3 regions of the Halobacillus rhizosphaerae genome follow, and region 2 is predicted to be linked to each of the others. Evidence: riboswitches for the same ligand, from Rfam matches in the RefSeq annotation. Region 2 holds a riboswitch; each other region holds the start of a gene.
The links. A riboswitch is a leader RNA that binds a small molecule or an ion and turns the genes downstream of it on or off. The one in region 2 is predicted to bind thiamine pyrophosphate.
Positions count from the first base shown of each region.

Region 1: it holds a riboswitch for thiamine pyrophosphate, as region 2 does, so the genes downstream of both, Q7A53_RS08380 (ABC transporter substrate-binding protein) here and thiT (energy-coupled thiamine transporter ThiT) in region 2, are expected to answer to the same signal.
Region 3: it holds a riboswitch for thiamine pyrophosphate, as region 2 does, so the genes downstream of both, thiW (energy coupling factor transporter S component ThiW) here and thiT (energy-coupled thiamine transporter ThiT) in region 2, are expected to answer to the same signal.

Region 1 covers NZ_JAUTWQ010000006.1:132,482-134,803, forward strand. The annotation lists gene Q7A53_RS08375 (NAD(P)/FAD-dependent oxidoreductase) at 1-437, shown strand, start outside; TPP riboswitch at 520-630, shown strand; gene Q7A53_RS08380 (ABC transporter substrate-binding protein) at 769-1,770, shown strand; gene Q7A53_RS08385 (thiamine-binding protein) at 1,786-2,076, shown strand; gene Q7A53_RS08390 (ABC transporter permease) at 2,106-2,322, shown strand, end outside.
Region 2 covers NZ_JAUTWQ010000023.1:17,171-19,492, reverse strand. The annotation lists gene Q7A53_RS18245 (DUF1028 domain-containing protein) at 1-614, opposite strand, end outside; gene thiT (energy-coupled thiamine transporter ThiT) at 769-1,350, opposite strand; TPP riboswitch at 1,429-1,530, opposite strand; gene rpsN (30S ribosomal protein S14) at 1,706-1,975, shown strand; gene Q7A53_RS18230 (sugar isomerase domain-containing protein) at 2,064-2,322, opposite strand, start outside.
Region 3 covers NZ_JAUTWQ010000021.1:40,076-42,397, forward strand. The annotation lists gene tenA (thiaminase II) at 1-543, opposite strand, end outside; TPP riboswitch at 588-693, opposite strand; gene thiW (energy coupling factor transporter S component ThiW) at 699-1,184, opposite strand; TPP riboswitch at 1,343-1,453, opposite strand; gene Q7A53_RS17910 (PucR family transcriptional regulator) at 1,519-2,322, opposite strand, start outside.

The DNA.
Region 1 (2,322 bases), on a different contig from region 2:
GATATGTGGAAAAAGACGGCGTTTGTAATAATGGCATCTGCTTCATTAATGACGTAACGATTTGGACAGCAGGAGTGCGTCCAAATTATCTAGTAAGAGAAATGCCCGTCGAGAAAGACAATCAAGAAAAAATTAAAGTGAACGAATTCTTCCAGATTCCGAAGCAGCCTCACATTTATGTGGTGGGAGACTGTGCGTCTTCAGAATATTCTCCTAGTGCTCAGCTTGCTGGCCAGCAAGGAGAGGAAATTGCCGCGATTCTAACTGCTGTTCTTGCAGGCAAAGAGCCTCAAAAGCCTAAAGAAATCAAGTTAAAAGGATCATTGGGCTCGCTAGGTAAGTCAGATGGATTTGGCAATATGCTTCAGAAGCCAATGACCGGCCTGCTGCCAAGACTTGCTAAATCAGGCGTACTTTGGTTAAGTAAACGTCATTAATTCACGTCGATCAGCTAAAAGGTTGATTAAAAAGCGATTCTATGGGAAGATTTAATTATTCACGACTAACTTAACTGAATAATCTTGAATGTAGGGGGACCAGTAAAGCTGGTTGAGATTGTATCCGAAAAGGTACTGACCCTTAGAACCTGATCTGGTTTAAACCAGCGTAGGAAACATAGAAAACGACATTCCGTTTTTTAAAAATATGTGCACCCTAGGTATGGTACCAGGGTGCTTTTTGTATGCCTGATTTTCCTTTCACCTAGACAGGTTCCCTTCTCAATTGTTCCAGAACTTTCAGTTAGTCAAACGAATGGGAGGAAAACCAATGAAGAAATTACTTATTTTCATGGGCTGCCTGCTGCTCTTTCTCGCTGCCTGCAATCAGGAGAAAGAAACGTCACAGGCAAGTACCAGCCAGAAGAAACAAATGAAAAACGTGAAACTCGTTCTCGATTGGACACCGAATACCAATCATACGGGAATTTACGTTGCCAAAGAGAAAGGATACTTCGAAGACGAAGGACTCCATGTAGAAGTTATGATGCCCGGCGAAACAGGTGCCGATCAGCTGGTAGCTGCCGGTAAAGCAGACTTCGGAATTAGTGCACAGGAATCCATTACCCAAGCACGTGTACAGGATATTCCTATCGTGTCTATTGGCGCAATCATCCAGCACAACACCTCAGGATTCGCTTCACCAAAAGATAAAAATATTACTTCCCCAAAGAAATTTGAAGGGAAAACCTACGGAGGCTGGGGTGCGCCCGTTGAGAAAGCCGTTATTTCTTCCATTATGGAAAAAGAAGATGCGGACGTAAATAAAGTCGATATTGTAAATATGGGTAATACAGACTTTTTCACTGCCGTTAAACGAGACGTAGACTTTGCTTGGATTTACTACGGATGGACCGGGGTCGAGGCAGAACTTCGCGGTCAGGACTTAAACATGCAATACTTAACCGACTACTCAGATAAGCTGGATTATTACACGCCCGTTCTCACTACAAACGAGAAAATGATCGCGAACAAGCCAGATACTGTGAAAGCTTTCATGGCCGCAGTTTCCAAAGGATACCAATATACCATCAACAACCCGGAAGATTCTGCTGATATCTTAATTAAAGCTGTCCCTGATTTAGATCCAGAACTAGTCAAAGCCAGTCAAAAATGGCTGTCCCCAAAGTATAAAGATGACGCAGACCAGTGGGGAATTCAAGACCAGAAAGTATGGGAAAATTACTCTGAATGGATGTATAACCACGACTTATTAGATAAGCACTTAAATGTAGAAGATGCATATACCAACAAATTTTTACCTAACAAATAAAGGAGATGAGATAGATTGGCAAACTCATTAGTCAGCATTCAAATTATTCCAAAGACGAAACAAGGGGAAGACGTCATTCCTTATGTAGATCACGCCATATCATTGATTGAAGACTCAGGGTTACGGTATGAAGTACACCCGCTGGAAACAACCATTGAAGGTGAGCTTTCAGAGATATTCTCCTTAATTGAAAAAATGAATCAAGCTATGATTGAAAAAGGCAGCACAAATGTTATTTCCCAAATTAAAGTTCTTTATCAGCCAAGCGGAGCCTCCATGGATCAATTAACGGAGAAATACCGTTGATCTCTTTGTTTAAAAAAGGATGGAGACCTATGCTGGTCCTCATCCTTTTCTTGCTCATTTGGGAAATGTGCAGCCGTTTCTTTGAAATACCCGAGTGGCTTCTTCCTGCTCCTTCTGATATCGGCCAGGAAGGCATTGAGGGATGGACTGAATATCATCATCACCTCTTTTCAACCATTGAGTTGACTCTTCTGGGTTTTTGCATCGGAACGGCTTTTGGATTAGTAGTGGCCATCGCCCTGCATT
Region 2 (2,322 bases):
AATTCCTCGATTGGATCCGGGTGATCATCGACACGAAGATCCACAAAAACGTCATTCAGTCCCCCATAGCCTCCTTTATCTTTAACTACGTAAATTGCTGCTGATTGACGGCCGCGACTATCCCCTCCTGCTTTTTGGGCAGCTTGCAGTCCAGCAATCAATCGATCTGAAAGAGACCCTGAATGTTGTTCAAAGGCTTTTCCCATCTCCGATACTGTTGCTTGATTTACTAAAATGTTGCCTTGCGCACAGTAATTGGGGCCGGTCATTCCTCCTGCCCAATCAAGACAATTTGCGCCAGTATACGTCGCTCCCCTTCCATTCGCGTCTATAATGCCTGCCTGACGTTCATCTGCTTGAGGGTCATTTTTAACTAATTCATCTAACGTTTCTTGTGCACTAAGACCTTCTCTCAATAATTTTAATCCTGACGGTCCATAAGCAGGATTGGCTAGTGCTTGCGTCGCAATCGCTCCTACGCCAGCTTCAGCCCAAGGCACCACCGACCCCACACCAAGAAACTTAGATTGAACGGCAACTCCTAACTCTCCCGTTTCAGGATCGTGGCCCACAATAGAAAATGTAGCAACTATATTCGGTTTATCTTTCAATATCCTGACCCCTTTCTTTCCTACTCCTTTAAAATTCGATTCGATCCTTTAACTCTCCTGCTTCATATATAATTCTCATGACTTAAAAAAAGGTGAGCTCCAGATTAAAAAACTGAGCTCACCTTTCAATTTAAAAGTAGAATATTTATTCTTATAATTATTTATACGGCTTGTGAATGATGAGTTGAGGTCTTTTCACGAAAAGTATACTGACAATCACCGCACTTAATATAAAGGCAGGAAGCATATAACCTCCATTGTAGAGGAGAGAGTAAAGCCATACCGGCTGCCCCGGCGGTGCAAATTTGCCGTAAAAGACAATGCCCGCGATAAAATGACTCACAAACCTTAGTAGACTTCCTATCAAACAACCGGTGATAATCGCTGTAATCATTCGTTTCACATGATGTTTAGAAGCCGCAGAGGCTATCTGGCCAGCCATTATTCCAGCGAATCCAATCGACGTAAATGCTAGAATATAATCTAGGAAACTCTGTACAGGTGTAACTAGAAGAGCATTTCCCAGTAATATTTGATAGACTCCCAGTAGAAATCCTGTTAATAATCCACCTTTTATTCCCCATCTGTAAGCCATAATAAATACTGGCACCATAGAGAAGGACACCGATCCCCCCTGGGCCCATAATTTAAATGACAAAAACGGGATAATATCCAGCAAAATAGCAATAGCCGAGAAAATAGCTACTTCGACTAAAAACAATACTCCTTTGTGTTTCATCTCAAACTCCCCCTTTAAAATTGAGCACAAAAAAAGCAATACAAAGGGAAGCTTTCTGATGGATCCCATGCATTGCACCATCAACAAAGCCGCCATTCCTACACCAGTATTAACTGACAGGTTCAAAGGGTCAGAACAAATTGTTCACTCTCAGCCTGGAGGGCTCCCCTTGAGGGCTAAATTTATTATGCTTTTTTTGTTTGCCCTTATTATAGTAGAACAACTCACTCTAGACAACTATGATTTATTGCCTGGGAAATCTAATATTGAGGCACAAAGTCCTGACAATTTGACATTATGCAGTGGGAGTCCTATAATTCAAATCGTAACAATTACTATTTAAGGAGGTCACCCATTGGCGAAAAAGTCTAAAATTGCTAAAGAGCTGCAACGTCAAAAGTTGGTAGACAAATATGCAGAGAAACGCAAGGAGCTTAAAGCGGCTGGCGACTTTGAAGCTATACGCAAGCTGCCAAGAGACTCCTCTCCATCACGCACACAAAACCGCTGTGCCTTGACCGGCCGACCACATGGATATATGAGGAAATTCGGTCTTTCTCGCATTCAGTTTAGAGAGTTAGCCCATAAAGGTCAGATTCCTGGTGTTAAAAAAGCCAGCTGGTAATTTTTCATCTCAGCGAGCGAAAAAAGCCGTGATGATTCCAGAAAACTTAAACCCACCAGCCCGCTGGACTGATGGGTTTACATAAAGTTTAAAAGGATATCCGCTTCCTATACTTACTCATAAGCTTATGATTGTGTTCGTCTATGCCATCTACATTTCCACTCTTAAAGATCGGCGGTTTTATATTTTCTTCCGCTAGTTTTTCGATGACTTTTGTAAATAAACTGTGCAATAGTGCTGTGCCTGCCACGGATGATACGGGGGTGAATTTCTCCTGAAAGCTTTCAGAGCTCATCACGGCATCCCCGACAGGAACTTGCGTATCCAGTGTGAGGTCTACGACTTCT
Region 3 (2,322 bases), on a different contig from region 2:
AAGGCGCTCACACAAATGCTGGGTCAGCTGTTCCATTTCACCTTCCGCATAAAAGCTAATCCACGGGTAGAAGGGATGATCCTCTGACGGCTGGTATTGTTTCATTAAATATTCACCGATCTCTAAATACGTCCATGGACAAGGCAGAAGTGCTGCAATGATCTCTCCCACCCCTCCTTGATGGGCGTGATACAACATATGCTTTACATAGTGATCGGCAGTTGGAGGCAGAGGAAACCCTTGCAAGTCTTCATACCGGATCCCTATAACTTCGCAAAGATTTTTATGGGGATGGATTTCACTATTTAATACAAAATTCACTTGTTCATTAAAGTATTGAATATCCTTTCGTTCCGCCGATTTCGAGATGGCTGTACCATAAATTTGCATAAATGCATTTAAATATTCATAATCCGCTTTAATGTAGTGTGCTATAGAGGAAGAAGGAACATGTCCTTCACCTAGACCTTTTACAAAAGGATGTTCGAATATTTCTTGAAATAAATCTTGATTTTCATTCCGAATCATTTGAGAAAATTTCATTGAAGTGCCTCCTTGGTTTGCGGAAGCTGCCAGGGGTGGGTTAATGAGGTTGCCACCTACTTCCCTACGCTGGTCTTAACCAGATCAGGTCGATAAGAGTTGGAAATACATTCCTCTCAGTCCGATTTGCGGACACCCCTAGTAGATTCCGAACATTAAATTGTTGTAAATTGGTTTCGATCCAAACGATATACCACGCACCAGCCGATGATGGCTCCCGTGATACTGCTGATAAGAAAGGAAGGAAGAAAAATAAAAGCGCCGCTGGAACTCCCCATAAAAAGATGGGCATACGGAACAGAAAATAGCGCTCCAATCACACCCGTACCAATTACTTCTCCTATAGCGGCATAAATTTCTTTTTTGAAGAATTGATATAGAACACCAGCTAGAAATGCGCCAATCATGGCACCTGGAAAAGCAAGCAGCGTCCCTGTACCTAGTAAATTTCTTACCAGACCTATCGTAAAGGCGATTACAACGGCAGGAAGCGGACCAAGCATAACCGCTGCCATTACATTTACAGCATGCTGTACAGGATAAGCTTTAGCTATCCCTGCCGGAAACCAGAGCAGCTGAGAGCCCAGAGTTGCGACAGCAACAAACACAGCCATCGTAGTAAGCATACGAGTTCGTTTCATAGTTTTCCCTCCCATAAAAGGGAGACCCAGAGAGCATTCGAGAAGGATGAGCTTTTGTCACCACGCAGACAATTGACTCATGACCGAGGTATATTCCTGGACACTAAAAAAAGCCAGTCCTAAGGAGGACCTGGCTTCGAATGGATGGAGTCAATAATCTTGCACTCTGACTACTTCCCTCCGCTGGTCTTAACCAGATCAGGTTCATAAGAGTCGGAAAGCTCGATTGCTTTCCTCTCAGCCCATGACGGGCCCCCCTAGTAGTTTCATAGATTTCTATTCACTTGGTTTTGTTCATCGTAACAAAGATGTAAGATCCTGTCACCTATTTCTATTATTCTTTTACTTTCTTCAACATCCACAATCTCACACTAAGTTCTAGTAAAAATAAGTCGTCGGCATCCAGCAGAGAAAGCCCTGTTAAATGTTCAATGTTTCGCAGCCGGTGCAGCAGAGACTGCCGATGCAGATTCAGCGCACGTGAAGACTGACTTACATTACTATTATATTTGTTATAAACGATGAAAGTATGAATTAAGTCGGTTTGTCGCTTTTGATCATAATCAATAAGTTTAGCCAGCGTATCTTCGACGATATTCTCGATCCCTTTATCATGAGATAAAGACATGAGAAGACGATTCATTCTTGTATCACTGAAAAAAGTCCGCTCCCCGTCTTCGTTTTGGTGACGCCCAATATTTAACGCGGTAACCGCTTCATCATAACTTTTATGAAACGTATAAACTTCGTCTTTGCGAAAAGATATTCCCCAGGAAATAACAATTCCTGCAAGAAGTTCATTTAAACGTCGTTCTACTAAGTCAAGAAATTGATTAGTCGTTTCCATGTAGGGGTGTTCGTCTGCTTCTAAGTAAACAATAACCTCTCCATCTTCAAAGGTGGTCATGGTGCGCCTCTGTAATACATCCCCAGCATGAGTGACTTCCTTTTGAATATAATAATTCCGGCTGTGCATGGAAGAGGATCGAACAGGATGATCAGTAGAACCGATGTGATCATCTATCCTTTTCTTAAAACGAATATCCCCTACTATACAAATGTATGGACGATTTAAGTCATATCCAAGCAATTGTGCTTTGGAAAGCAGCTGCTTATCAATGGTTACCTCCGTTTTCGC